Regions from separate parts of the Pseudomonas cichorii genome, predicted to be linked through region 3. Evidence: riboswitches for the same ligand, from Rfam matches in the RefSeq annotation. Region 3 holds a riboswitch; each other region holds the start of a gene.
What was found. A riboswitch is a leader RNA that binds a small molecule or an ion and turns the genes downstream of it on or off. The one in region 3 is predicted to bind cobalamin.
Positions count from the first base shown of each region.

Region 1: another riboswitch for cobalamin. It lies ahead of KGD89_RS10290 (ABC transporter substrate-binding protein); the one in region 3 lies ahead of cobO (cob(I)yrinic acid a,c-diamide adenosyltransferase).
Region 2: another riboswitch for cobalamin. It lies ahead of cobW (cobalamin biosynthesis protein CobW); the one in region 3 lies ahead of cobO (cob(I)yrinic acid a,c-diamide adenosyltransferase).

Region 1 is NZ_CP074349.1:2,307,933-2,317,766, forward strand. Features, by position in the region: gene KGD89_RS10285 (FecCD family ABC transporter permease) at 1-945, opposite strand, end outside; gene KGD89_RS10290 (ABC transporter substrate-binding protein) at 942-1,955, opposite strand; cobalamin riboswitch at 2,089-2,291, opposite strand; gene KGD89_RS10295 (FadR/GntR family transcriptional regulator) at 2,311-3,027, opposite strand; gene KGD89_RS10300 (FadR/GntR family transcriptional regulator) at 3,138-3,863, shown strand; gene KGD89_RS10305 (oligogalacturonate-specific porin KdgM family protein) at 3,930-4,652, opposite strand; gene KGD89_RS10310 (ABC transporter ATP-binding protein) at 4,786-5,550, opposite strand; gene KGD89_RS10315 (ABC transporter ATP-binding protein) at 5,561-6,400, opposite strand; gene KGD89_RS10320 (ABC transporter permease) at 6,420-7,325, opposite strand; gene KGD89_RS10325 (ABC transporter permease) at 7,325-8,362, opposite strand; gene KGD89_RS10330 (ABC transporter substrate-binding protein) at 8,394-9,834, opposite strand, start outside.
Region 2 is NZ_CP074349.1:2,531,618-2,541,451, reverse strand. Features, by position in the region: gene cobN (cobaltochelatase subunit CobN) at 1-203, opposite strand, end outside; gene cobW (cobalamin biosynthesis protein CobW) at 207-1,271, opposite strand; cobalamin riboswitch at 1,380-1,581, opposite strand; cobalamin riboswitch at 1,639-1,853, shown strand; gene KGD89_RS11240 (CbtB domain-containing protein) at 1,949-2,134, shown strand; gene KGD89_RS11235 (CbtA family protein) at 2,146-2,850, shown strand; gene KGD89_RS11230 (cobalamin biosynthesis protein) at 2,831-3,292, shown strand; gene cobM (precorrin-4 C(11)-methyltransferase) at 3,307-4,053, shown strand; gene nfuA (Fe-S biogenesis protein NfuA) at 4,127-4,720, opposite strand; gene KGD89_RS11215 (acyltransferase family protein) at 4,790-5,812, opposite strand; gene KGD89_RS11210 (fatty acid cis/trans isomerase) at 5,980-8,283, opposite strand; gene metH (methionine synthase) at 8,437-9,834, shown strand, end outside.
Region 3 is NZ_CP074349.1:4,454,927-4,464,760, reverse strand. Features, by position in the region: gene KGD89_RS18910 (DUF2066 domain-containing protein) at 1-363, shown strand, start outside; gene KGD89_RS18905 (AI-2E family transporter) at 413-1,486, shown strand; gene hda (DnaA regulatory inactivator Hda) at 1,692-2,396, shown strand; gene KGD89_RS18895 (NAD-dependent deacylase) at 2,390-3,154, shown strand; gene KGD89_RS18890 (C40 family peptidase) at 3,230-3,907, shown strand; gene KGD89_RS18885 (C40 family peptidase) at 3,992-4,537, shown strand; gene KGD89_RS18880 (PQQ-dependent sugar dehydrogenase) at 4,604-5,923, opposite strand; cobalamin riboswitch at 6,028-6,249, shown strand; gene cobO (cob(I)yrinic acid a,c-diamide adenosyltransferase) at 6,342-6,953, shown strand; gene KGD89_RS18870 (cobyrinate a,c-diamide synthase) at 6,964-8,259, shown strand; gene bluB (5,6-dimethylbenzimidazole synthase) at 8,256-8,906, shown strand; gene cbiB (adenosylcobinamide-phosphate synthase CbiB) at 8,903-9,811, shown strand; gene cobD (threonine-phosphate decarboxylase CobD) at 9,804-9,834, shown strand, end outside.

The DNA of each region.
Region 1 (9,834 bases), 2.1 Mb from region 3:
CAAGACCTGGCCCTTGATCAGGGTGCGGGACAGGATGTCGGCGGCAATCAGGAACAGCGCGCCGCACAAGGCGCTGAGCGGCACCAGCCGGGCATGGCGGACTCCGGCGACCATGCGCACGGCATGGGGAATCACCAGCCCGACAAAGCCGATGGAGCCGACAATGGATACCATCACTGCCGTGACCAGCGCTGCAGAAGCGATCAGCACGATTTGCACGCGTCGTACCGGGATGCCGAGGGATGCCGCCGAATCACTGCCGAAGGTGAAGGCATCCAGGGCGCGCCGATGCCACAGGCAGACCAGCAAACCCACCACGACCACTGGCACTGCCAGCCATACCGAATGCCAGCGCACGCCACTGAGATTGCCCAGCAGCCAGAACATGATGCCCCGTGCCTGCTCGGCGCTGGCGGATTTGGTGATGAGAAACGAGGTCAGGGCATTGAACAGCTGCGACCCGGCGATCCCGGCCAGAATGATATGCCCGGCTGCTGTCGGGCCGTGGGAAGAGCGTGCGAGCAGGGCGACCAGCGAGAAGGCCGCCACCGCTCCGGCGAAGGCTCCCGCCGACATGGAAATGGCTCCGGCGCCCAGGCCCAGAATCGCCACCAGCACAGCGCCCGTCGAGGCGCCGGCGGAGATGCCCAGCAGGTATGGATCGGCCAGCGGATTACGCAGCAACGATTGCAGCACCACACCGGAAATCGCCAGCCCCGCGCCACAGGCCGCTGCCACGATGGAGCGGGTCAGGCGATAGTTCCAGACAATCCCCTCATCGATGGGGTCGAGCACGTACCCGGCCGCCCACAGTTTGTTCGCCAGCACCTGGAAGACCACCGGCAGGCTGATGCTGGTTTCACCGATGGCAGCGCCCGCCACGATGGCCAGCAGCAGAACTGCTGTCACCCATAGTATGTGGCCGAGCGCAGTGGCCAGCTTCATTGAGCGGCGTTGTAGCGATTGGCGGCTTCGGCCAGTTCTTCGATGCCAGTAAACAGCCGGATGCTGGCCTGCATGGCATCGGCATCGATGATCACGATACGGTCATGCTTGACCGCGTCCATATTGCGGGTCACCGGGTCGGACTTGAGGAATTCGAGTTTCCTGCGGTAGTCGTCGGCCGGAAAACGACGGCGATCCATACGTGCGATCACCAGAATGTCGGGATTGGCCTTGGCGATGGTTTCCCAGCCCACGGTCGGCCACTCTTCATCGGACTCGACGATATTGCGCATGCCCAGGTTATTGAGCATGAAGTCCGGAATGCCTTTGCGGCCTGCCACATAAGGGTCGATATCGATGTCTGCGCTGGAGAACCAGAACACTGCGGACACATCCCGCTCCTTGTTCTGTTTGACGTTGGCGACTGCATGGGCCAGACGACTGCGCAGCTCTGCAACCAGTTGCTGGCCGCGATCCTGTACGTCGAATATCTGGGCGAGCTGTTCGATGCTCTTGTAGATGGTGTCGATGCGGAAGGGCTCCAGGCGTGTGCCATCAGCGCCTACCAGGTTGTCCTTGCCTTCGCAGTCGGACGGCATGATGTAGGTCGGGATCTTCAAGTCATGAAACTGCTGGCGGGTACCGACCACGCCCTGGGCTCCGACCATCCATTCAAGCTGGACGGCCACCAGTTCCGGGCGCTTGCCGATGACGGCCTCGAAACTCGGGTCGTTGTCCGCCAGACGTTCGACCTTGTCGTTCTGCGCCTTGAAGCGCGGCAGCACATCGTTGAACCACAGCGAAGTGCCTACCAGCGTGTCGCCCAGCCCCAGTTCGTGAAGCATTTCGGTCCCGGACTGGCCGATGGTCACTGCCTTGCGCGGCGCATGCTCGAACGTCAGCTTCATGCCACAGTTTTCGACAGTGAGCGGGTATTGAGTGGGAGCGGCAAGGCTCAGGGTGGACAGGCTCAGACCGGCGATGAGGGCGGCAAGGCGGGGCAGTGACATGTAATGCGATCTCCGTTTCGTACGTGCAGGGCGCAATGTACAGACAGGAAACACATCCCCGGCACTGCGCCGAAGGCAGGGCAAGGCAGCCATGAACCGGCGCGCGGATGTCCTTCCCGGACACCCCGCCGGTCAGTGAAGTTGCAGGTCGGCAGGTCTCCTGACTGGCATTTCATCACCTGACTCCAGCCTTCCCGGGAATGAACTACCCAGTGGCCATGATGGAGTTGGCTCGATGCCTACAGTTGCGGGGGCAGTTTCGTTTGAGCTGCGCAGGTGCGAGGCCCTCGAATTCCCTGTTAGTTCCTCTCGGAAACCGACGGGGCGCGATGGTAAACGATAAGCCTTTTAGTGGCTAATCCTTTGCGCGAAGGCGTTGCAGGCAGTTGATCAGGTGCAGGCGCATCGCCGCCCTGGCCGCATCGCGATCCTGATGGGCGATAGCCGAGTAGATCTGCTCCTGTTCGCGCTGCTGGATGTGCGGGTCATCCATGAGCCGAGTCGTCGGCACATTGCCGAAACCGATCCGTGCCCTGGGCAGAATGCTGTTGCCCAGTTGGGTCATGACATCGGTAAAGAAGCTGTTGGCGGTGCATTGCACGATACTGCGGTGAAACTCGAAATCGGCCTGGGTCGTATCGGTTTCGTTCCGGTCGCAGCGATGCAACTCGTCTAGCGCCTTGCGTATGGCTTCCAGTTGCTCCGGCGTGCGCCGTTGTGCGGCGAGAGCGGCGGATTCCGGTTCAAGGCTCAGGCGCAGTTCGATGATGGCCGCTGCATCGGGAGGGCTGCCGGACAGGGTTTCCGGGATCTGGAAATCCCGTGGACGCGAAGCATCGACCACAAAGGTCCCGATGCCATGGCGGGTTTCCACCAGCCCTTCGGCCTGCAGGCGCGACATCGCCTCGCGAACCACCGTACGGCTGACACCCGTTTCCCGGATGATGACCTGCTCGGTCGGCAGCTTTTCACCACTTTTGATCTCGCCCTCGCGGATCTTGCGCGAGAACTCGGCGACCAGTTGCTGGGTCAGGCTGGAGCGGCGTCCTGTAGGGGATGACGGGTGTTCCATAGGCGGGCTGATCGGGTCCGTGTCGGGTTGCTGAGTATAACCGCAGTCATGGTGTGTTTTGTGTCGGTATCGCAGCCTATACTGTGGCATTCGATCGAATTGAGGCTGCAATGTCGGACAACGTCCTTTCTTCGCAGAAAAACCATCGTCGTCTTGCCGAAACACTGGTCGACCGCTTTGCCCAGCGGATGCGCGATGGTGTGCTCCAGCGTGGCGAGAAGCTGCCTTCTGAAATCCATATCATGGAGGCCGAGGGCGTCAGCCGCACAGTGGTTCGCGATGCACTCTCGCGGATGCAGGCCGCCGGGCTTGTGGAGACGCGCCATGGGGTCGGCACCTTTGTGCTGGATATGCCGCCACCTGAAGGTTTTTCGGTTGGGCCGGCGACCATTGCGACCTTGTCCGATGTGCTGAATCTGCTGGAGTTTCGCATCAGCCTGGAGGTCGAAGCGGCGGGGCTGGCTGCGCAACGTCGCAGCCCTGAAACCTTGCTGGAACTCAAGCGGGCCTTTGATGCGCTGCTCGAAGGGCCGGAAAAATCCGGGACCACGATCAATGCCGACTTCCAGTTCCACCTCAAGATCGCCAAGGCTTCGGGCAATGCGTACCTGATCGACATCATGAAACACCTGGGCACCAAGCTGATTCCGCGTACCCGCATGAATTCCGCCTACACCGGGCAAAGTGATCGCAGTGCTTATCTGGCCGGGATCAATGCCGAACATCGACAGATCTACAACGCGATTGCCGAAGGTAATGTGGATGCGGCCCGTTCGGCCATGTACCTGCACCTCAACGGCAGCCGCATCCGGTTGCGGCGTACTCATAGCGAGTAGGGCTTGTTCGCGACTGAAGTCGCTCCTGCGAGGAGCGACTTCAGTCGCGAAAGGATGATGAAGCAATCACATAAAGTTGTATTGAATCCCGACCCGTAATCTCAACTGGCGTTTGTCATCCTCGGAATCGACCTTGATATCGCCGATCTCGAAGAACGGCACCCATTGTTTGCTCCAGCGATATTTGAATGCCGCATTCTGTTCGTAATCGCTGGTGCCGTTGTCGTAGCGGATATAGTCCGCATCGAAATAGGTGAGCTGGTACTCGTAAGTCCATGGCCCCTTGGTCGAGTAGTTGATCCAGATGTCATAGCGGTTGATCGACTGGTTATCCATCGCGTTGTCGGGCATGGATTCGTTGATCTTGTCACGGTCGAGCTTGATCGAGTCATAGCGGTAACGGCCTGAAATGCTCAGCGCATCGTTCACCTTGTAACCGACCTTGATGCCCGTCTTGTAAGACGTGGACTTCTCGATGCTTTCCAGTGCCAGGGAAGGCGTTACAGTCCATCTGTCGTTGAGTTTGTGCTGATAGCTGATCGTCAGCTCATGGCCGTTGCCGACGGTATTGTCGAAGGCCACATCCTGACGGTCACCCGCAGTCTTGTACTTCAGCTCACCTTCAAACCCCCAGCCACTGTCCAGGCGTGTGCCGAACTTGACCCGGTCGGAGTGCATGCGGGTGCTTTCCGCGTATTGATGTCGATAGTTGATATAGCCGCTGTCGGCATAGCTCCAGGCAGATGGCAACAGGGCGGACAGGGAGAGCAGAGCGATTGATTTTTTCATTTTTTTATTCTTGTTTGATTGAAGTTCTGGGTGTGTTGGAGCAAATCGCAGGCAGCCGAATCCCGTAGCCGTCATGGCCTGGGGTCACGCTGTCAGCGGGGTTCGGTTTTTCAGGCCGTCAGGCGACGACCGCTCAGCCGGTGAGGCGCACGTCCATGTCGCGGCTGGCCTGGATCAATAATCGGGAGTACTCGTGCTGCGCCTGATTGTTGACCAACTGGCTGCTGTCGAGGGTTTCCAGCACCTGGCCTTGCTGCATCACGGCAACCCGGTCGCACAGGTGCGCCACGACGCCCAGGTCGTGCGTCACCATCAGGTAGGTGAGGCCTTGTTGCTGTCGCAGGTCGGCCAGCAGATTGAGGATTTCGGCCTGAACGGAAACGTCCAGCGCCGAGGTGGGTTCATCCAGCAGCAGGACGCGGGGTTCCAGGATCAATGCCCGGGCGATGGCGACACGCTGGCGCTGACCACCGGACAGTTGATGCGGATAGCGAAAGCGGAAGCTTTCATTGAGACCAACCCGTGACAGCACTTCGCAGACTCTTTTGTCGCGCTCGCCGATGCGATGGATGCTCAGGGGCTCCTTGAGCGCTGCATCGATGGTGTGGCGCGGGTGCAGCGAAGCATAGGGGTCCTGAAAGACCATCTGCACGGTCCGGTAATGACTGGCGTCCAGATGACGGCTTACCGCCCGGCCGGCCACGCTCAGGCTGCCGGTCCAGTGCTGGTATTGCCCGGCCAGGCAGCGCAGGACCGTAGTCTTGCCCGAACCCGACTCGCCAACCAGCCCGAACGACTGGCCCTCTGCGACATGCAGGTTAACGTCACGCAGCACCTGATTCAGTCCTGGACCAGTACCAAAACTCAGGTTCAGTGAATCGACTCTGATCATTGCCATGGGATCATTCTCAGTGGGTGAGCCAAAGGGGATCGCGTTGCAGGACCGGCAGGCTGGCGCGCGGACGATCCAGGCTGGGCAGGGCGGCGAGCAGGCCCTGGGTGTACGGGTGGCGGGCGTGGTCCAGTTCGCTGGCGTCCAGGGATTCCACCACCCGTCCGGCGTACATCACCAGCACCCGGTCGCAGAAGTGCCGCACCAGATTCAGGTCATGGCTGATGAAAATCAGCCCCAGGTCACGTTCGCTGACCAGTTCTTCCAGCACGTTGAGCACCTGGCGGCGGACCGAGACATCCAGTGCCGAGGTGGGTTCGTCGGCGATGATTACCTGCGGATCGGTGATCACCATCATGGCAATCATGATCCGCTGCCCCATGCCGCCGGAAACCTCGTGGGGGTAGAGATCGTAAACCCGTGCCGGGTCGCGGATATGCACCTTGGCCAGCATGTCCAGCGTGCGCTCGCGGGCCTCCTGTGCTGAAACCTTGTGATGGGCCAGATAGGCCTCGGCAATCTGTTCGCCGACCTTGATCACCGGGTTCAGCGAGTATTTAGGGTCTTGCATGATCATCGACATGCGCCGGCCACGAATGCCCTGGATCTGTTTCTCGCTGCAACTGAGCAGGTCGATATCACCGAAGCGCAGGGTCTTGGCGGTGATGCGGGCGCTCGACGGGTGCAGACGCAACAGGCTGCGCCCCACCGTGGATTTTCCGGAGCCGGACTCGCCGACGATGGCCAGTTTTTCCCGACCCAGATTGAACGAAACATCGCGTACCGCCGCCGTTGTCTTGCCAGCATTGGTGAATTCGACGCGCAAGTCTTCTACCGCAAGCTTTATCTGTGACATGGCTTTTACCTTGTTTTTGTTATTCGCTGCGTGGGTCCAGAACATCGCGCAGGCCATCACCCAGCAGGTTGAATGCCAGGCTGACCAGCATGATCGTTGCGCCGGGTGCTGCCACCAGCCACCAGCTTTCCAGCATGTAACGTCGGCCGCTGGAGATCATCGCGCCCCATTCCGGCAGTGGCGCCTGTGCGCCCAGACCGAGGAAGCCCAGTGCCGCGGCGGTGAGGATGATGCTGGCCATGTTCATGGTCAGGCGGATGATCACCGAGGACAGGCACATGGGGATGATGTGGCGACCAATGATGCGCAGCGCCGATGCGCCCTGCAGCTTGACCGCCACCACGAAGTCGGCGTTGCGCAGCGACAGGGTTTCGGCCCGCGCCAGGCGTGCAATGGGCGGCCATGCGGTCAGGGCAATGGCAATCACCGCATGTTCCAGGCCAGGGCCGAGAGCGGCGATGAACGCCAGTGCCAGAACCAGGCTGGGAAACGAGATGAAGATGTCGGTGATACGCATGAACAGGCTGTCGACCCAGCCGCCAAAGTAGCCTGACACGGTGCCGATCAGCAGCCCGATCGGGCCGACGATCACGGTCACCAGCATCACGATGTACAGGGTGATGCGTGAGCCATACACCAGGCGGCTGAACACGTCCCGGCCATATTCATCGGTACCGAACCAGTTCTGTGCGCCTGGCGTGCGCAGGGCGGCTGACAGGTCCTGGGCGAGTGGGTCGTGAGTGGCAATCCAGGGCGCGAAGAGGGCGACCACCATCAACGTGCTGATCACGATCAGGCCCGCCAGCGTCATCGGGTTGCGCAGCAGAAAGCGCAACAGGCGTGAGCAACTGCCGGTGAAGGCCGCGAAGCTTGAAGTGGGTGCCTGGATCATGGGTTTGGCGCTGCTTGCAATGGACGTATTCATCAGCGGGTTCTCGGATCGAAGACTTTATAGAGGGCATCGCTGATCTGGTTCAGGATCACAAAGATCAGACCGATCAGCAGCACGCAGGCCATCACCGCATTCATGTCGCCCAGCAACAGGCTGCTGGTCAGGTACTGGCCGAAGCCCGGCCAGGCAAAGACCGTTTCGATCAGCACCGCCCCTTCAAGCAGGCCGCCGTAGGCCAGGGCGACGATGGTCAGCAACTGCACGCGAATGTTGCGGAAGGCATGGCCCCAGACGATTCGCCGTTGCGACAGACCCTTGACCCGCGCCGTGATGATGTACTCCTGCGACAGTTGTTCGAGCATGAAGCTGCGGGTCATGCGGCTGATGTAAGCCACCGAGTTGAAACTCAGGATCACCGCTGGCAGCAGGATGTGGCGCAGCGCGCTGCGAAAGGCCTCCCAGTCGCCGGACAGGGCCGTATCGATCAGCAGCAGCCCGGAGCGGGTTTCGATCAGGCCGTCATAGGCCAGGCCGATACGCCCGACACCGCCGGCCCAGCCCAGCCAGGCGTAAAACACCAGGAACGCCATCATGCCCAGCCAGAAGATCGGCGTGGAGTAACCGAACAGCGTGATGACACGGGCAATGTGGTCGCCGGTACGGCCTTGATGAGTCGCGGCATACACGCCCAGCGGCAGGCCGATCAGCACGCCGAACAGAATCGCCAGGGTCGCCAGTTCCAGGGTGGCCGGGAATACCCGGGCGATGTCTTCGATGACCGGATGGCCAGTGAGCAACGCCTTGCCCAGATCCCCATGCAGCAGGTCCTTGAGGTACAGGCCGAACTGGGTCCAGAGCGGCTTGTCCAGACCCAGTTCCTGATAGGCCTGAGCGTAGGCGGCTGCATCGGCGTCAGGTCCGACGATGGCCAGCACCGGGTCCAGCGGCATGACCCGACCGATGAAGAAAGTGAGCAAAAGCAGTCCGAACAGGGTCGCCGCCACTGATCCGCCGCGCCGGGTGCCGTTGGCGACCCGACTGCTCAAAAGTGAAAATGATGCACTCGACATAATGATTCCTGCCTTCGTTGAACCCATGAGGTCAGCGTTGCTTGTAGACGTCCCGCAGGCGCGTGGTGGCAGCGCTGTGGCCCAGGTATTGGCGGACATCGGCGTGGATCACCACTTCATCGGTCATTTGCGAGACCGGCATGATGGGGCCTGCCTTCTGGTCGTAGAGGGTCTGGATGCGCTGGTACAGGCTGAGCTGTCTGGCGGCATCGCGTTCCTGCTCGGCCTGCTCGATCAACTGGTTGATCTCGGCGTTGTAGAACGAGGTGCGCCAGCCTTGAAAATTGCTCAGTTTGGCCTGCTCGCGGTTGTCCGGGTTGTAGATCAGCGCCCGCAGGCTGGAATGGGGATGGCGTTCGGCGCCACCGCCACCGCGCCCGACCAGAATGTCGAAGCGTCGATCCCGCATGGCGCCATAGATCTGGTTGCCGGTGCCGGTGATGATCGTGGCCTGGATGCCTGCCTGGGCAAGGGTGGATTGCAGGCTGGTGGCGATGTTGATGAACGGGGAATCGGTGAGTGAGCGAATGGTGATCTTGAAGCCATCGGGATGTCCGGCCTCGGCCAGCAAGCGTTTGGCTTGTGTGACGTTGAGCGTGTAGCCCGGATCGTCCAGTCGCGCCGCCAGCCCCAGTTGCAGAGGGCGCTGATTGATCAGGCCGTAATGAGGCATCACCACGTTATTGATGCCCTGATAGTCGATCAGCGAACGAATGGCCTGGCGAACCCGTATGTCCTGAAACAACGGCTGCTCCATGCTCAGGGCCACGTAATAGAGCGTGCCGCGAGGGATGGTCTGTACGCTGACTTCTTCAGAGCGGGTCAGGGCCTTGATATCGGTGGCGGCCATGCCGCGTGCCACATCCAGATCGCCGCGTTCGACCATCAGGCGCAAGGCCTGGGACTCGGTCATGTTGCGCATGATCACCCGGCGCATCTTGGCCGGCCCGCGCCAGTACTGGTCGAAGCGGGTCATGAGGATCACGTCGTTGGCACGCCAGATATCCAGCTTGAAGGCACCGGAACCTGCAGTGTGCGTCGTGAGCCAGGCTGCGCCCTGATCGTCACCCTGGGCATTTTGCAGGGCTGTGACGCGATCGATGACAAAGGCGCTAGGTGAGGTCGCCAGGGTATTGAGCACCAGCAGCGGGTCGGTGGCTTTTGGCAAGTCGAGAACGAAAGTTGACGGTCCTTCGGCGCGCATCAGTTGAGTGACGTTCTGCGCTGTATAGCCATAGGCTTTCCAGGTGGAGGCGAGGGCTTTATTGAGGGTGACCACACGCTGCAGAGACCAGGCGACATCCTGGGCGGTCAGCGGGTTGCCGGAGTGAAAGACCACGCCAGGGCGCAGGTGAAAGGTGAGGCGCATGCGGTCCGGGCTGATTTCCCAGCGTTCGGCCAGTGACGGAATCAACTGGTCCGGGCGTGCGGCGTCCTGTTCCAGCAGCATGTCGTAGACATTGGAGTTGACC
Region 2 (9,834 bases), 1.9 Mb from region 3:
ACCGAGGCGTGATTCTGCACCTGCATCGGATTGGCCAGACGCAGGCTCGGGTAGTCGTCGGGCAGTTGCTGAGCGGCTTCGGCCAGTAACGCCAGGCTCGAATCGCCGCTGCAGAGAATCACCAGCTCGGCCGGCGTCTGTCCCAGGTCGGCAATGCTGTCGTCGGGTACGAAACCGCCCGGCTGGGTTCTCAGTAAATGCATGGATCAGCCAGCAATCGCAGCATTGAGTTGCGCTTCCAGCGCCACGGCATCCAGCTCCTGGCCGATCAGCACCAGATTGGTGATGCGCTCCTCATCGGCACGCCAGGCGCGGTCGAAATGCTTGTCGAAGCGTGTGCCCACGCCCTGGATCAGCAGGCGCATCGGCTTGCCTGGAATCGCGGCGAAACCTTTGACCCGCAGAATGCCGTGCTTGACCACCAGTTGCGTCAGGGCATCGAGCAGCACGCTTTCGTCGGCCTGTGGCAGTTTGATGGAAATCGAATCGAAAGCATCGTGATCGTGGTCGTCATGATCTTCATCGTCGTGATGGTCATGGTGAGTCTTGCGACCATCGATGTGCAGTTCCGACTCGGCACCGATGCCCAGCAACACGTTGATTGGCAGACGGCCACTGCTGGCTTCGATGACCTTGACCGCTGGCGGCAGTTCTTCGGCGACTTCGGCACGTACCGCCGCCAGGCCTTCGGCGTCGATCATGTCGGCCTTGTTGAGGATCACCAGATCAGCGCTGGCCAGCTGGTCAGCGAACAGTTCATGTAGCGGGGATTCGTGGTCAAGGTTCGGGTCGAGCTTGCGCTGGGCGTCCACTTGATCCGGGAAAGCCGCGAAAGTACCTGCTGCAACGGCCGGGCTGTCGACCACTGTTATGACCGCATCGACGGTGCAGGCGTTGCGGATTTCCGGCCACTGGAAAGCCTGGACCAGCGGTTTTGGCAACGCCAGACCCGAGGTTTCGATAAGGATGTGGTCCAGGTCGGCGCGACGCGACACCAGTTCGCGCATCACCGGGAAGAACTCTTCCTGCACCGTGCAGCACAGGCAACCGTTGGCCAGCTCATACACCCGGCCAACAGCTTCCTCTTCGCTGCAACCGATGGTGCATTGCTTGAGGATTTCGCCGTCGATGCCCAGCTCGCCGAACTCGTTGACGATCACCGCGATACGACGCCCTTCGGCGTTATCGAGCATGTGCCGCAACAAGGTGGTTTTACCCGAGCCCAGGAAGCCGGTAACGATGGTGACGGGAAGTTTGGCCAGTGTTTTCATCGGATGCCCTTTGGCAATACGGCGGGCAAGCAGGACGAGATCCGTGCACTGCGCACGGATCGATTCGCCACCGGATCACCCCGCCCGGTTGTAGTGAGAATTCGTGGGCCTGTGGCCCGGTTCGAGGCAGGTCTCCTGGCTTACGGCGGCGTGTCGGCAGGACAGGCATTCATCGCGCCTTCCCGCTCGCGCAGTGGCCATGCAATGAAATCACCGTTTACAGTTGCGGGGGCAGCTGCGGCTTGAACCGCATTCCCGTCTTAGCCCGACCTTTTGCACAAGGTCGAGAACCTCAAGTGCGCAAGGCTACGCAGAGGTCGAAGGCAGGTCAATCGTTCAGATTGACGTTCACGGGCCGCCATGCTCTCCTACACAACTTGTTACGGGTGCCCCTCACGGGGTGAAACGGGAAACCGGTGCGCTCATTTGTCCATGAGTCAGTCCGGTGCTGCCCCCGCAACGGTAAGCGAGAGAGGATCAGAACCACTGTGCCACGGCATGGGAAGGTGATCCTGAAGGCGTCGAGGCTGAATATCGACACCCCTCGCGAGCCCGGAGACCGGCCCGATACTGACTCAATGACACACCCGCGGTGGGCGGGCGCAGTTGAAGCCTTCTGACCTCCGTCAGCAGGTTCCTGTGCGCATGCCCGCCTGTCGAAACCAGAGGGAAGCGCCATGTCCACCATCAGCAGCAGCCAGTCGAGCACCACCACGTCCACCCAGGCCCAACGCCTGACCGCCGCCATCAGCGCTGCGATTCTGGGCGCCTGCCTGGTGTACTTCGCCGGTTTCTCGCACATTGCCGCCGTTCACAACGCGGCCCACGACACCCGCCACAGCGCCGCCTTCCCTTGCCATTGAGACCTGACGCCATGTTCAAGCGAATCATTCAGACGGCAGGTTTCAGCGGTCTGCTGGCGGCATTGCTGCTGACCCTGCTGCAAAGCTTTTGGGTTTCGCCCCTGATTCTTCAGGCCGAAACCTTTGAAAAGGCACCCGCCGAACACGTGCATGAACATGACCACGCCGATGCTTCCGCCGCAGGGCACAGCCACGACGAAGAAGCCTGGGAGCCGGAAGACGGCTGGCAGCGTATTCTCTCCACGACCGGCGGCAATCTGGTGGTCGCGGTAGGTTTTGCCTTGATGCTGGTGGCGCTCTACACGCTACGCGCACCGGGTCGCACCTCTCAGGGCGCATTGTGGGGGCTGGCCGGTTTTGCGGTCTTCGTCCTGGCGCCGACACTGGGCCTGCCACCGGAATTGCCGGGGACAGCGGCTGCCGACCTGAACCTGCGCCAGTACTGGTGGATCGGGACTGCGGCCTCAACGGCGGCGGGTCTGGCCTTGATCGCTTTCGGCCAGAACTGGCTGCTCAAGGTGCTGGGCGCGGCTATTTTGGTTGTGCCGCATCTGATTGGCGCGCCACAGCCATTGACTCATGAGAGCCTGGCTCCCGAAGCTCTGGAATCGCAGTTCATCCTGGCTTCGTTGCTGACCAACGCATTGTTCTGGGTCGCTCTGGGCCTGATCAGCGCCTGGCTGTTCCGTCGCAACAATGCCGACCTGCACGCCTGATCACGGCACCGGGCAATCCGGCCCTGCCCTTGTGGCAGGCCTGGGTTGCCAGCGCGGCTGCCCGGCAGCGAGCCTGCTGGAACTGATCGAAAGCAGCCTGAAAGCCCACGACCTGGAAATCGGGGCCATCACTGCCCTCGCCTCCATCGACCTCAAGCAGGACGAACCGGGCTTGCTGGAATTGGCCAAACAGCTGTCCGTTCCGCTGATATTCTTCAGCGCGTCACAACTGGCAGAATACGAACCGCAACTGACCCACCGCTCGCCAAAGGCGTTCCAGCACACGGGCTGTCACGGGGTTGCCGAAAGCGCAGCGCTGGCACTGGCCAGCCAATTGGGCAAAAGCCCGGTAACACTGGTGATCCAACGCCAGAAAAACGCCCGGGCAACCTTTGCCCTGGCAAGCAGTGTCGATAATACGCCGCTCATTAATACCGCTTGACTCAGGAGATTCCATTGACCGTCTTTTTCATCGGCGCAGGCCCTGGCGATCCGGACCTGATCACCGTCAAGGGGCAGCGACTGATCCATAGCTGTCCGGTCATCATTTATGCTGGCTCACTGGTGCCAGTGGCAGTGCTGGATGGCAATCGTGCCGTTCAGGTGGTCAACAGTGCCAAGTTGCACCTGGAACAGATCATCTCCTTGATGAAATCCGCTCATGAACAGGGCCGGGATGTGGCCAGGATTCACTCCGGCGACCCAAGCCTGTATGGCGCGATTGGCGAACAGATTCGCCGCCTGCGTGAGCTGGGCATTCCCTTTGAAATCATCCCCGGCGTAACGGCCACGGCGGCCTGCGCAGCCTTGCTGGGCACCGAACTGACACTGCCGGACATTTCCCAGAGCGTGATCCTGACCCGCTACGCCGACAAGACGTCGATGCCGGCAGGCGAAGAGCTGACAAGCCTGGCCCAGCATCGCACCACCATGGCCATTCACCTGGGGGTCAACAATCTGCAGAAAATCGTGGAAGAACTGATACCGCATTACGGCGCGGACTGCCCGATAGCAGTGGTCCATCGCGCAAGCTGGCCGGATCAGGACTGGGTTATAGGCACCCTGGCCGACATTCACGACAAGGTACTGGAGAAGGGATTCAAACGTACGGCACTGATTCTGGTCGGTCGTGTACTGGCTGACGATACGTTTGGCGAGTCATCGCTGTATCGCGCCGGGCATGCACATTTGTTCAGGCCCTGATGATGTTCGCGAATGAATTCGCTCCCACGGCAGGAGCGAATTTATTCGCGAATGGACGCGCGAAGAAAACGACTCAGTAATAAGCGTTTTCTTTCTGCGTATGGTCAGTCACATCACGCACACCCGACAGCTCAGGGATACGCTCCAGCAAGGTACGCTCGATACCTTCCTTCAAGGTCACATCGGCCTGGCCGCAACCCTGGCAACCACCGCCGAACTGCAGGACGGCGATATTGCGCTCTTCTTCCTCGATCACGTCGATCAGGGTCACCTGACCGCCGTGGCTGGCGAGCCCCGGGTTGATCTCGGTTTGCAGGTAATAGTTGATGCGCTCGTTGATCGGGCTGTCGGCATTGACCATCGGCACTTTGGCGTTTGGTGCCTTGATGGTCAGTTGGCCGCCCATGCGATCAGTGGCGTAATCGACCACGGCGTCATCCAGAAAGGCTTCGCTGAAACCATCGATCCAGGCCGTGAAGCTCTTGAGGCCAATGGCCTTGTCTTCAGGTTTTTCTTCGCCCGGCTTGCAGTAGGCAATGCAGGTTTCAGCGTACTGAGTGCCAGGCTGGGTGATAAACACGCGGATGCCGATACCTGGAGTGTTCTGCTTTTCCAGCAGATCGGCCAGATAATCGTGGGCAGCATCGGTAATAGTGATAGCGGTCATGAACGTTCCTCGCAGACTTGCCGGCAGTTTACGCCAATCGGATGCGCATACAAAGTCCTAGTGTTTTTGTCAGGAAAGCGCAACGACGCCTCTTCCTTCCTGACGAGCATCCAGACTGCGACGCATCCGGTGATACAAGCCCTTCTCGATCCACTCGTAACTGCACCATGCTCCAATGGCGATGATCGGCACGCAGAAGGCAAATACCAGATACGGGTTCAAGGCAAAGCGCTGAGCCATGAGCAGGCCACCGTAAAGCACCAGCACATGCAGCAGATAGACCGAATAGGAACAATCGCCCAGGGTTTTGAGCAAGCGGTTGCCGCGCAAGTAGGGTTCAAGGGAGATGGCGCAGAACACGATCAATGCGCTTGGCAGCCCCCAGTTCAACAGGCGCTGCTCGTTGGTCAGGTGATGAATCACCAGCATGGCAGCCACTATCCCCGCCAATGGCATCCACAACCCTTCCTTGATCCAGCCACGACGATAGAGCATGCCGATGCCGATCCCCAACAGGAACTCGTAGACAATGTCGTTACCGTAGAACCGGCTGATCAAGCCGCTGCGAGCCAGAATTTCGGTCACGGCAAAGAGTGCTGCCGCGATGATCAAGGGCCTATGGCGCTGCTCGAACAGAAACACCATGGAGAACAGTACGTAAAACAGCATCTCGTAGTTCAGGGTCCAGCCGACGTTCAACGTGGGATACAGGCCGTAACCGCCGGGGTTTTCCGAGGGAATGAAAAACAGCGAAAGCAGGAAGTTCTGCCAGCCGATCACCTGATGAGGCAACCAGGGAGCCGCAACCAGCAGCAACAACCCCATGGCGGCGGTGTACAGCCAGTAGGCAGGAACGATACGGATCAGACGGTGCAGGATGAAACGCCCGGCGGGCATGTCGCTGTTATGGGTCGAGAGGTAGATCACCAGCCCGCTGATGACAAAAAAGATATCGACGCCCACTGCGCCCTTTGAAACAAAGAATTCGCCAACGGGACCGCTGGCCTTGAAATCGAAAAAAATCTGCATGAAGTGATGACACACAACAACCCACGCGGCGAAAGCCCGTAAAGCCTGAACCGAAATCAACATCCACAAAACCTCTTGTCACCTGCCTTTTCAACCAAGCCCGACACTCGAAGGGAGCCGGACGCGCATGGGGTCGGACAGTGAGATGACAAAAAAGATCAGGAAAATCCTGCTTCGTTCAGGAAACAGTAGTGGCCGCAGGCCACGATTTACGTGACCTGCAACGACTCCTAGAGGTTTTCGTAGCGGTTCATATCCAGCACACCACCCTCTCGCGGCTCGGTCTCCTGAATATAGCGATTGATGTCGTGGAAGTAGGTCCAGAACAACGGATGAGTACGCCTGACGCCCCAGCGCTCCACGATTTTCTCAAACCCGGCCTGATCCTTGACCTGTTGCATGGCATCGACGAAAGCGGGTACTTCGCCAGCCGGTATGTTGAATATGAAGTTCGGATAGCTGCTGAGCACGCCCGGGTAAATGGTCAGGGTGTCCAGACCCGGTTGATAGCGATAGGACTCACCCAACAGGAAGGCCACGTTACTGTGGGCACGGTTGCGCAGCATGCTGTACATCATGCGTTTGCCACTGGCGTCTTCCACGCGCAACATGGTCGCTTCGGGCAACTGATCGATAACCTTGAGGCCCGCAGCAGGCCGTGAAACCAGTCGACTGAGGGATTGCTCTGCCTGGGCAAAAACGGGGCCTATACCAGGCCGTGAGCAATAGGCGCCCTGGCAGCGGTTGATCGGGTCCGGCGCGGCATTGAGCGTGCCGGAGCGCTGAATCAACTGACGTGCGAAGTCCTGACGAGGATGATGCCCATCGAGCCTCAGGCCGCTGGCCGTATCGTCATCGATACGCTGGTAGTCCAGCCACATCTTGAACTTGCCGGAGTCCTGATACAGGTCGCCCAGCATCTTCTCGCGCTTGTCGGCCGGCATCAGTCGCAGGAAGTTGATTTCTGCGCCATTGCGAATCAGGTCGAAATAAAGCCGGGTCTGGGCCTGATGGGAAATGTTGCCGTAAACGTCGAAGTTCACCGCCAGTTGATAATAGGTGCGCTCCAGCAGCGGATAGTCGAATAACCACAGCGAATGCGGCACATCGCCAATCAGCCCTTTGGTCACCGAGGCGCTGTCGAAATGGCGGAAGACCGTCAGCAGCGAGTTATCGTTGCCGGCCCACAGCGTCGACCAGCTCGGTGGCGTCATGCTGGCGTAGCTGTCGCGACGCAGGTCTTCATAGGCGTTGCGGCGGTCCCGGTAGGAAAGCCACAAACTCAGAATACTGCCGACCTGATCGTTCTGCCCCGGCATGGCCAGCAAAGGCGTAGCCTGCCCACGATACTGGGCATCGGTGATGTAACGATCATGCCCCGGCTCCTGGAACAGCACCCAGAAATGGTCGCGGATCACGTCGGTCGCAATCTGACCACGGCAAACCGGCCCGCGGATGAAGGTGCGTACGAAGTATTCGGCGTTATCAAGCATGAACTGATAACGCGCCTGCGCCGGAATCGCCTCGAAGGTCAGAAACGGATTGGCACGATGCCCCGGGCCGTAGCCCGGCATTGCATTCACGCTCCAGTTAGAGCTGTAAAACAGTTCCTTGACCCGTTTGAGCTTCTGGGGGCTCATCGGGTAAGTGATATGGGTCTTGTGAACGATCACGCCCTGGACGGGAATCAACCGGTAATAGAAGTCATTGCCCGGATCGTCGTTGGGGCGCCGGGTGGCAATCAGATCCACAGGCTTGCCGCTCGGGGTGCGCGAGCGAACCCACTGGAAGAAATGCCCGGTATCGCCGCCTTCAAAATAGACGTGTGCCAGAAACAGGTGCTCGTACAGCCAGCGACCCACCAGCGCTTCTCTGGAGCCCCGACGATTGAGCAAGGCTTCCCATTCGGCAATCTGCGCCGCTTCGGCGACATTGGGCATGATGGGCTGTTGCTCCACCGGCGCACCAGCAGCCAGCCAGCGTTGCAGGGTCTGATACTCGGCATCGCTCAGCCCGGCCACTGCCAGCGGCATGCCACCGGTGGGATGCGCCTGGGCATAGGCCGGGAACTCGCCCGGCAGCGGGCAGAGGTTTTCCCGGTTCAAACCCAGCACGATATCGTCGGGGATCTTGCTGTTGGGAGGCAATGGCGCACTGTGGCCCAACTCCAGCATGCGTGCCATCAGGGAAGCCTGGCTGCCTTGGGCATCGAGCACCGAATAGAAGTCCTTGCGCCGCCAGGCATCAGTGCCGCTGGCGTCGTAAAACAAACGGGTTGGCGTCATCGCAGCGCTGCGCTCGCCCTGATAGACCGGCGTCTTGTTGGCCCCGCGACTCATGCCTTCGCCGCTGCCCAGGTTCAACTGACAAGGGGCGTCGTTACAGGCATGGCAGGCCACGCACTTCTGGGTCAGGATCGGCTGGATATCCCGCACATAGGAAATATTCGGCACAGGTGATGCAGGCACCCCCTGAGCCTGGACAGCGCAGCACCACAACAGCAACACGAGACTTGGCAACGAGCGGTACGGCATATCCGGGGCCTTGAAAGGAAAAAACGCGCAATTCTACAGCGGATAGCGGGCGCCAACATGAGCTATTTTCATGCAAAGCCGCCACCAACACCAAAAGCGCTCCGGTTTGGTATTATCTCGACCTTTCTGTATCGACCTTTCCAAGGTAATCCCATGTCTGACCGCAGCGCCCGCCATCAAGCCTTTCTCAACGCTCTGAAACAGAGGATCCTGATCCTCGATGGCGGCATGGGCACCATGATCCAGAGCTACAGGCTCGAGGAAGAGGATTACCGTGGCAAACGCTTCGCCGACTGGCCAAGCGATGTCAAAGGCAACAACGATCTGCTGGTCCTGACACGTCCCGATGTCATCGGTGCCATCGAGAAGGCTTATCTGGATGCTGGCGCAGACATCCTGGAAACCAACACCTTCAACGCCACCCAGGTTTCCCAGGCCGATTACGGCATGGAAGCGCTGGTCTACGAGCTGAACGTAGAAGGTGCACGTCTGGCGCGCAAGGTCGCCGACGCAAAAACCCTCGAAACCCCGGACAGGCCACGCTTTGTCGCTGGCGTGCTCGGCCCGACCAGCCGCACCTGCTCGCTGTCGCCGGACGTGAACAACCCCGGCTACCGCAACGTGACCTTCGACGAACTGGTCGAAAACTACACCGAAGCCACTCGCGGCCTGATCGAAGGCGGCGCCGACCTGATCCTGATCGAAACCATCTTCGACACCCTCAACGCCAAGGCAGCGATCTTTGCCGTGCAAGGCGTCTTCGAGGAAATAGGCTTCGAGCTGCCGATCATGATTTCCGGCACCATCACCGATGCGTCGGGTCGCACCCTGTCGGGCCAGACCACCGAAGCCTTCTGGAACTCGATCAGCCACGCCAAGCCGATTTCCGTCGGCCTGAACTGCGCTCTGGGTGCCAGCGACCTGCGTCCTTATCTGCAGGAACTGTCCACCAAGGCCAACACCCACGTTTCCGCGCACCCGAACGCCGGACTGCCCAACGCCTTCGGCGAATACGACGAACTGCCCAGCCAGACAGCAAAAATCATCGAGGAATTCGCCCAGAGCGGCTTCCTGAACATCGTCGGCGGCTGCTGCGGCACCACGCCTGCGCACATCAAGGCAATTGCCGAAGCCGTATCGGGCTACGCGCCGCGCCAGATCCCGGATATTCCGAAGGCCTGCCGCCTGTCGGGCCTTGAGCCGTTCACCATCGATCGTCAGTCGCTGTTCGTCAACGTCGGCGAGCGCACTAACATCACCGGCTCCGCCCGCTTCGCCCGCCTGATCCGTGAAGACAACTACACCGAAGCCCTGGAAGTCGCCCTGCAGCAGGTCGAAGCCGGCGCTCAGGTGATCGACATCAACATGGACGAAGGGATGCTGGACTCGAAGAAGGCCATGGTGACCTTCCTCAACCTGATCGCAGGCGAGCCGGACATCTCCCGTGTGCCGATCATGATCGACTCCTCCAAGTGGGACGTGATCGAAGCCGGCCTCAAATGCATCCAGGGCAAGGGCATCGTCAACTCCATCAGCATGAAGGAAGGCGTC
Region 3 (9,834 bases):
GCGGTGAGCCAGCGGCTGGCTCCGCGTTTTGCAGCCAAGCCTGGCGCATCCACCGGTCTGGTCTTCCAGGTGCAGGGCATGAATCTGGAGCGTTACGCGCAATTGCTCAATCTGCTCGAACCGTTCGGCGCCCGCCTCAAGTCGGTCGAGGCTGATCGCGTGACATTTGAAGTCACGAGCAGCCCGGAGCAGCTACGCTCGCAATTGTCCCTGGCAAAATTGCAGGAAGTGCCCGCCAGCGAAGCGGCAGCCGCTACACCGCCGCCAGCAGCGCCAGTCGATGCCGCCGCCTCACCGGCTCCTGCTGCGGATGCGCCAATGATTGTCCCGGTGTCTGCACCGCAACTGTATTTCCGTTGGTAGTCCGGCAAAGCGTGCCGGACTACGTTTTCTCTTGGGGTTGGGGTCATTGATGACTGATACGAAGCGTTGGTACTTGCCTGTCGGGATTGTCCTGCTGGCTTTGTTCATATTCATGCTGCATCCGATCCTGATGCCTTTTCTGGTAGCGCTGCTGCTGGCCTACATGGGTGATCCCCTGGTGGATCGCCTGGAAAGGCTCGGTATGTCGAGAACCCTGGGCGTGGTGGCGGTATTCGGTTTGTTCACGCTGGTGCTGATGGCCTTGCTGCTGGTGCTGGTGCCGATGCTGGCCAAACAGTTGTTCCGCCTTTATGAGCTGGCGCCGCAGATTCTCGACTGGCTGCAACATACGGCCTTGCCGTGGGTGCAGGCCAAGTTCGGCCTGTCTGAAGGGTTCTGGAAATTCGACAAGCTCAAGACCGCGCTTTCCGAGCATATGGGGCAGGCGGGGGATATCGTCAGCGTGGTGCTGTCCCAAGCCACGGCGTCGAGCCTCGCGCTGATCGGCTGGCTGACCAATCTGGTGCTGATCCCTGTGGTGTGTTTCTACCTGCTGCGCGACTGGGACTTGATGACGGGTAAGGTTCGTGGCCTGCTGCCGCGCCATCGTGAAGACCAGGTGGTGAAACTGGCTGGCGAATGTCATGAAGTGCTCGGCGCGTTCATTCGTGGCCAGTTGCTGGTGATGGTCGGTCTGGGCGTGATCTACGCCGCCGGTCTGATGCTGGTGGGCCTGGAGCTTGGTCTGCTGATCGGCGTGATCGCCGGGCTGGCTGCCATCGTGCCTTATATGGGGTTCGTGATCGGTATTGGCGCTGCGCTGGTGGCCGGTCTGTTCCAGTTCGGCGGTGAGTTGTATCCGCTGCTGGGCATCGTCGCCGTGTTCATGATCGGCCAGATGCTCGAAGGCATGGTGCTGACGCCGTTGCTGGTGGGCGACCGCATCGGCCTGCACCCGGTGGCGGTGATCTTTGCGATCCTGGCGGGTGGCGAACTGTTCGGTTTTACCGGCATTCTGCTGGCGTTGCCGGTGGCGGCCGTGATCATGGTCTTGTTGCGCCATCTTCATGACCTCTATAAAGGTTCTGAAGCCTACAGCGGCATGGAAGACCCTGATCTATAGGGCTTTTCAACGTGTCTGAATTCGGTGTTCAGGCGTTTTCGCCAGCAGGGCCGCCCGGGCCCTGTTGGCGAAGGTTTGCGCTGTCAAAGCGCAAGTCTTTGATTTTGCTTGGGGTATGGCGCATTGTGCCGTCGACGCCACGGGTATAAACTTTGCGCACTTTCCCAGAGGTCCCTAACGGTTCGCCTGAACCGTGCCCGTCAGCATGAAACCGATTCAGCTGCCCCTGAGTGTCCGTCTGCGTGATGACGCCACTTTCATCAATTACTATCCCGGCGCCAATGCTGCGGCTCTCGGCTATGTCGAGCGCCTGTGCGAGGCTGACGCGGGGTGGACGGAAAGCCTGATTTATCTGTGGGGCAAGGATGGGGTAGGGCGCACGCACTTGCTGCAGGCAGCTTGCCTTCGTTTCGAGCAGATGGGTGAACCTTCTGTTTATCTGCCACTGGCCGAAGTCATCGATGAAGGCGTCGAGCTGTTCGATCACCTTGAGCAGTACGAGCTGGTCTGCCTGGATGACCTGCAAGCGGTCGTGGGCAAGCCGGAATGGGAAGAGGCGCTGTTTCATCTGTTCAATCGTCTGCGTGACAGCGGGCGTCGCCTGTTGATCGCGGCTTCTCAGTCGCCTCGCGAACTGCCGGTCAAGTTGCCGGACCTCAAGTCTCGTCTGACCATGGCGCTGGTGTTCCAGATGCGTCCGCTGTCCGATGAAGACAAGCTGCGCGCCCTGCAACTGCGCGCTTCCCGTCGCGGTCTGCACCTGACCGATGAAGTCGGGCATTTCATTCTTACCCGTGGCACCCGCAGCATGAACGCTTTGTTCGAGTTGCTTGAGCGTCTGGATCAGGCCTCTCTTCAGGAAAAGCGCAAGCTGACCATTCCCTTCCTCAAGGAAACCCTGGGTTGGTAGATCAGGCCTTGCTGCTGCAGACGGCGGCAGCATTGCGCCATGCACAGCGGATCCTGGTGATTACCGGTGCGGGGCTTTCGGCGGATTCGGGTCTGCCCACCTATCGCGGTGTAGGCGGTCTTTATAATGGCAAGACCGATGACGGCCTGCCCATTGAGGTGGCGTTGTCCGGGCCGATGCTGCGCCGTGATCCAGAGCTGTGCTGGAAATACATCGCCGAACTGGGCAAGGCGTGTCTGGGTGGCCAGCCCAATGCCGCGCATTACGCCATTTCTCAATTGCAGCGGATGAAGCCCGAATGCTGGGTGCTGACCCAGAACGTCGATGGCTATCATCGTGCCGCTGGCAGCCCGCCGGAACGCCTGATCGAGATCCATGGGCAAATGGCTCCACTGTTTTGCCAGTCCTGTGGCGAAGAAGACTCTCATCTGAGTGAGCACTTGCTGCGGCCGCTGCCGCCTTTGTGCCAGAAGTGTAGTGGCGTTTTGCGACCGTCCGTCGTGCTGTTTCAGGAGATGTTGCCTGAGAAAGCTCTTGAAACACTCTATGAAGAAATGGCCAAAGGCTTTGATGCGGTGTTGAGTATCGGCACCACTGCCAGCTTCCCCTACATCCACGAACCTGTCTTGCGCACCCGTATTTGCGGGGGATTCACGGCAGAAATCAATCCGGCCCCCACCGATCACAGCGCCCAGATGGACGTTTTTCTGCAGTGCCGTGCAGCACATGTCATGGAAAAACTCATAAGTCACATTTGACTCGATTGAATTTGCAAATCATCTTGATAGCGGGCATAGTCTCGCCTTCTTAACAGTTCAGCCACGGTCGTGCCCATGCAAGTAGTACGCTTCGCACCCCTCGTGCCCCTCGCACTCGTTACTTTTTTGTTTGGTTGCTCTGCCAATTTACCGGTTTCTCAAGAGCAACAACCGCAGTACCAGAATTCGATCAGCTCGCAATCTCCGGCTCGCCGTGCAGATGCAGCCATGTTGCAGGAAGAACTCGCCACCGAAGAAGAACTGGCCGGTTTTGCTGACAACAAGCCTTACCAGTTGCCGGTTCTGGCCGACAGCATCTTGGAGCGTGGCAAATCCCTGATCGGTACTCGCTACCGTTTCGGTGGTTCTTCGACCACTTCGGGTTTCGATTGCAGCGGCTTCATCGGTTATCTGTTTCGTGAAGAGGCTGGCATGAGCCTGCCGCGTTCCACTCGCGAAATGATCAACGTGAATGCGCCTCTGGTGTCGCGCAATGACCTCAAGCCCGGTGACCTGCTGTTCTTCAGCACCCGTGGTCGCGGTCGTGTGAGCCATGCAGCCATTTACCTGGGTGACGATCAGTTCATCCATTCCAGCAGCCGCCGTAGTGGTGGTGTGCGCATCGACAGTCTCGATGACGCCTACTGGAGCAAGACGTTCATCGAGGCCAAGCGTGCTCTGGCAATGGCTCCTTCCAGCGAGCCTGTACAGACCACTGCCATGACATCGACTACACTCAAGCGCCATAAATGATGCAGTGCGCAGACAGGCATGAGCCTGTCTGCATTTTCAGCTTCTCGGCAGTGTTGGCCGCATCCAGATCAGGTTGTTGTGGTTATGTCGATTACGTTACGTCTGGCGGTCATTTCCATCGCAGCGTTGCTGGGTGCATGTGCCAGCTCGCCACCTCCTCAGCCCCGTGTCGTTCAGCGCCCGGTGCTTTCTGCTCCCCCGCAAATTCTCTCTCAGGCTGCCGAAGACGTACTGTTTCGTGCGCTCGGGCTGGTCGGCACGCCTTATCGCTGGGGCGGCAACACGCCTGATTCGGGTTTCGATTGCAGTGGCCTGATCGGTTATGTCTATCGTGACGCGGCGGGTATCTCGTTGCCACGCTCGACTCGCGACATGATTGTGATGGGCGCGCCGAATGTCGGGCGTGAGCAGCTGCAATCCGGTGATCTGGTGTTCTTCGCCACTTCCGGTGGCTCGCAGGTTTCCCATGCGGGCATCTATGTCGGAGAAGGCCGCTTCGTACATGCCCCGGCGACCGGTGGCACCGTGAAGCTGGACAGCCTGGACAAGCCGTATTGGCAAAAGGCCTATCTCAACGCCAAGCGCGTGATCCAGCCCTCGAACCTGGCGCAAAATACCACCGCCCCTTAGGAGCAAATTCAGTCGCAAAGCTCTTTTTCGTGAGTGAATTCGCTCCCACGGGGCAGGGTGATGCGCTTATTTCGCTGACGTCACCCGCCAGATCTTGTTGCCCACATCATCCGCCACCAACAATCCGCCATGCTGGTCATTGACCACGCCCACCGGACGGCCCTGGGCTTTTTCGTCTGCACTCAGGAAGCCGGTCAGTACATCCACGGGTGCGCCATTGGGTTTGCCGCCGCTGAAGGGGATGAACACCACTTTATAGCCGCTGTGTGGCTTGCGGTTCCATGAGCCGTGCTGGCCGATGAACAGGCCTTCGTTGAACGGAGCTGCGAGCGTCTTGCCGTCGGCGAACACCAGCCCCAGCGATGCGGTGTGCGGGCCGACTGCATAATCGGGCGATATGGCCTTGGCGACCAGTTCCGGTTTCTGCGGTTTGACCCGCTCATCCACATGCTGGCCGTAGTAGCTGTAAGGCCAGCCATAGAAGCCGCCATCCTGCACCGAGGTCACGTAGTCAGGTACCAGGTCGCTGCCGATCTCGTCACGTTCGTTGACGGCGGTCCACAACTTGCCGGTGTTGGGCTCCCAGTCCATGCCATTGGGGTTGCGCAGGCCCGAGGCGAAAATCCGGTGCTGGCCGGTGGCAGCGTCCACTTCCCAGATCGCGGCGCGGCCTTCTTCCTGGTCCATGCCGTTTTCGCCGACGTTGCTGTTGGAGCCGACCGTCACGTACAGCTTGCTGCCGTCCTTGCTGGCAATCACGTTCTTGGTCCAGTGGTGATTCAGCGTGCCGCCAGGCAAGTCGACGACCTTGGTGGCCTGGGCGCTGATGGAGGTCTGGCCGGTTTCATAAGGGAAGCTGATCAGGCGGTCGGTATCGGCCACGTAAAGCTTGTTGCCCACCAGCGTCATGCCGAACGGCGAGTTGAGGTTTTGCAGGAAGACTGTGCGGGTTTCGGCCACGCCGTCGTGGTCCTTGTCGCGCAGCAGGGTGATGCGGTTGGCGCTGGGCACACCGGCTCCGGCGCGGCCCATGACTTTTTCCATGACCCAGCCGCGTACGCCTTTGGAGTCGTCAGGCTTGGGTGGTGAATTGGTTTCCGCGACCAGCACGTCGCCATTGGGCAGCACGTACAGCCAGCGCGGGTGATCCAGGCCTTCGGCAAAGGCGGCGACCTGGGTGCCGGGCGCGGCGACCGGTTTGGCGTTCTTTTCCCAGCCCACGGCAGGGGCGATATTGACGGTGGGGATCAGGGTCTTGTTCGGTTCGGGCAGTCTGGGCGAGGGGCCGGTGCCATCCGAGACTTGCAGCGTCGAAGACTCGCCGCAGGCTGTGAGGCCTCCTGCAACCAGAAGCAGCAAGGCAAGCCGGGGTCTGAGTGTGAACATGCCGATCTCCATAACGGTCAGTGGCCAGATAAAGATAGGAGGGACCTGAACTGTCGAGGTTCAATCCTCTTGTGTCGATTGACGCTCCCAGCCCAACCCTCTACCCTTCGCGGCTTGTTTCAGGTGCTTTGCAATCCTCGATTGGCAGAGTGAAACAGGGAAGCCGGTGAGGACGCCTTGCAACTCCGATCCCGGCGCTGCCCCCGCAACGGTAAATGAGTCAAGACTGCGCTCGATGCCACTGTGTCCCAGGACACGGGAAGGCGCGCAGGCCAGGCAGATGCCTGCTCATGAGCCCGGAGACCGGCCTGATCCACTCAACAGCATCACGGCGGGCGATGCTCTGCGCAGGGCTTTGCCGTGCTGCCTGATGCTGTCCTTCCGTCTGCTTTCGCGTGCCCTCTAGCGGAGAGCTGAGATGAACGAATCCCCCGAACGTGACGAACGTCATCTGGCGCGCATGCAGCGCAAGAAGGCGGTAATGGACGAGCGCATTGCCAGCGCTCCAAACGAGTGTGGCCTGCTGCTGGTGCTGACCGGTAATGGCAAGGGCAAGAGCAGTTCGGCATTCGGCATGCTCGCCCGGGCCATGGGTCACGACATGCAGTGTGGCGTGGTGCAGTTCATCAAGGGCCGCAACAGCACCGGTGAAGAGTTGTTCTTCCGGCGTTTCCCCGAGCAGGTGCGCTACCACGTGATGGGCGAGGGGTTCACCTGGGAAACCCAGGACCGCCAGCGTGATATCGCCGCCGCCGAAGCCGCCTGGGACGTTTCCCGTGAAATGCTTCGTGACCCGAGCATCGGTCTGGTGATCCTCGATGAGCTGAATATCGCCCTCAAGCATGGCTATCTGGATCTGGAACACGTACTGAGCGACCTGCAGGCCCGGCCACCGATGCAGCATGTGGTGGTGACCGGCCGTGGCGCCAAACCCGAATTGATCGACCTGTCCGATACCGTTTCCGAGATCGGCGTGGTCAAGCATGCGTTCCAGGCCGGAATCCGTGCGCAAAAAGGCATCGAGTTGTGAGTAACCCTGTATGAGAGCGCCGCGTCATTGCCCGGCAGTATTGATTGCCGCGCCCGCCTCCGGGCAGGGCAAGACCACGGTCACCGCTGCGCTGGCACGCCTGCACCGTAACCAGGGCCGCAAGGTCCGGGTGTTCAAGTGCGGGCCTGACTTTCTGGACCCGATGATTCTGGAGCGGGCCAGCGGCGCGCCGGTTTACCAGTTGGATCTGTGGATGGTGGGCGCCGACGAAAGCCGACGCCTGCTGTGGGAAGCCGCCGCCGAGGCGGACCTGATCCTGATCGAAGGCGTCATGGGGCTGTTCGACGGTACGCCATCGAGTGCCGATCTGGCCCGCCACTTCGGCGTGCCGGTGCTGGGCGTGATCGACGGCACGGCCATGGCCCAGACCTTCGGAGCGCTGGCGCTGGGGTTGGCGCGTTATCAGTCGGACCTGCCGTTCGCCGGAGTGCTGGCCAACCGGGTAGGCACCGTGCGTCATGCGCAGTTGCTCGAAGGCAGCCTGACGGAGGGCCTGCGTTGGTATGGCGCGCTTTCCCGTGAAACCGGTATCGAATTGCCGAGTCGTCATCTGGGCTTGGTGCAGGCCAGTGAACTCAACGATCTGGACCTGCGCCTGGACGCTGCCGCCGATGCGCTGGCCAGCACCTGCGACGTGCTCTTGCCGCCTGCCGTGACCTTCAATGCGCCGGACCCTGTACCTGCCGAACCCTTGCTGGCCGGTGTGCGTATCGCCATCGCCCGTGACGAGGCCTTTGCTTTTGCCTACGGGGCAAGCCTGGAACTGCTGCGAGCCATGGGCGCGGAGCTGTCGTTCTTCTCGCCGATCCGCGATAGCCACTTGCCTGAGGCTGACAGCCTGTATCTGCCCGGTGGTTACCCTGAGCTTCATCATGCGGCGCTGGCCGAAAACGCTCCGATGCTGGCGGCGATTCGTGCTCATCATCAGGCGGGCAAGCCGATCCTGGCCGAGTGCGGCGGCATGCTGTATCTGCTCGATGCCCTGACCGATGTCGAAGGCCAGCGGGCAGAGCTGGTGGGCCTGCTGAAGGGGGAGGCGGTGATGCAAAAGCGTCTGGCGGCTCTGGCCCTGCAAGCGGTCGAGTTGCCTGAAGGCTTGCTGCGCGGACACACCTATCACCACTCCCTGACCAGCACCGAGTTGCAGCCCATTGCCCGTGGCGTCAGCCCCAATGGCGGACGAGGCGCAGAGGCGGTGTACCGCGACGGGCGTCTGACGGCTTCCTACGTGCACTTCTATTTCCCTTCCAATCCTCAGGCGGTTGCGGCGCTGTTCACACCATGACCGATCAGGCGTTCAGTCTCCAGGAGCGGGCCGCGGTCTATCGGGCAATTGCCGAGCGCCGCGACATGCGTCACTTCAGTGGCGGCAGCGTGGCTCCCGAGTTACTTGCGCGTTTGCTTGAAGCTGCGCATCAGGCTCCCAGTGTCGGCCTGATGCAGCCTTGGCGTTTCATTCGTATCAGCGACCCGGCATTGAGGGCGCAAATGCAGGCCCAGGTGGAAGAAGAGCGGGTACGTACTGCCGAAGCCCTGGGCGAGCGTGCCGACGAGTTCATGAAGCTCAAGGTCGAGGGCATCAGCGATTGTGCCGAAGTGTTGGTGGCCGCGCTGATGGACGATCGGGAGAAGCATATTTTCGGTCGTCGGACCTTGCCGGAAATGGACATGGCGTCCTTGTCCTGTGCGATCCAGAACCTGTGGCTGGCCTCCCGTGCCGAAGGGCTGGGCATGGGCTGGGTGTCGCTGTTCGATCCTCAGGCGCTGGCCAGCCTGCTGGGCATGCCCGAAGGCGCAAAGCCCCTGGCGATTCTGTGCCTGGGGCCGGTAGAAGAATTTTACCCGGCACCGATGCTGGTGCTGGAAGGCTGGGCGCAAGCGCGGCCACTCAATGAATTGCTGTATGAGAATCAATGGGGAGTGAGTCCATGAGTGTGGCGCTGTTGAGCGTTGCCGGGGTAGCGCTGGATGCGTTGCTCGGCGAGCCGAAACGCTCACATCCGCTGGTGGCGTTCGGTCGTCTGGCTGACCGTATCGAACAGCGTTTCAATTCCGGCGGACGTGGCTGGCGCAGTCATGGCGTCACGGCCTGGTTTCTGGCTGTGGTGCCTTTGACGCTGCTGGCAACCATCCTCAGCTGGCTGCCCTATGTCGGCTGGCTGGTGGAGATTCTGGCGCTGTATTGCGCGCTGGGGCTGCGCAGCCTGGGCGAGCATGTGGAGCCGGTTGCCCAGGCCCTGCGTTCGGGCAATCTGGATGAGGCGCGTCGGCGGGTCGGTTATCTGGTCAGCCGCCAGACCACCGAACTGGACGAGACAGAAGTCGCCCGTGCAGCCACTGAATCGGTACTGGAAAACGGCAGCGATGCGGTGTTTGCCGCGCTGTTCTGGTTTGCGGTGGCCGGTGCGCCCGGCGTGGTGCTGTATCGACTGAGCAATACGCTGGATGCCATGTGGGGTTATCGCAACGAGCGTTTCGAGCGCTTCGGCTGGGCGGCGGCGAAAATCGACGACCTGCTCAACTACATTCCTGCGCGCCTGGTGGCCCTGACCTACGCGCTGCTGGGCAAGACTCGCCTGGCTCTGCGTTGCTGGCGCACTCAAGGGCCGACCTGGGACAGCCCCAATGCCGGTCCCGTCATGGCCGCCGGTGCGGGTGCTCTGGGTGTCGAGCTGGGTGGCGCAGCGATCTATCACGGCGAACTGCATCAGCGCCCGCCACTGGGCGAAGGCGTGCCCGCCGATGCGGATGCCATCGATCGTGGCTGGCAACTGGTGCAAAGAGGCGTCTGGCTGTGGCTGCTGATCCTGTGCGTGGGGGCCGAGTTCTATGCTTGAGCACGGTGGTCGCCTGCGGGCGG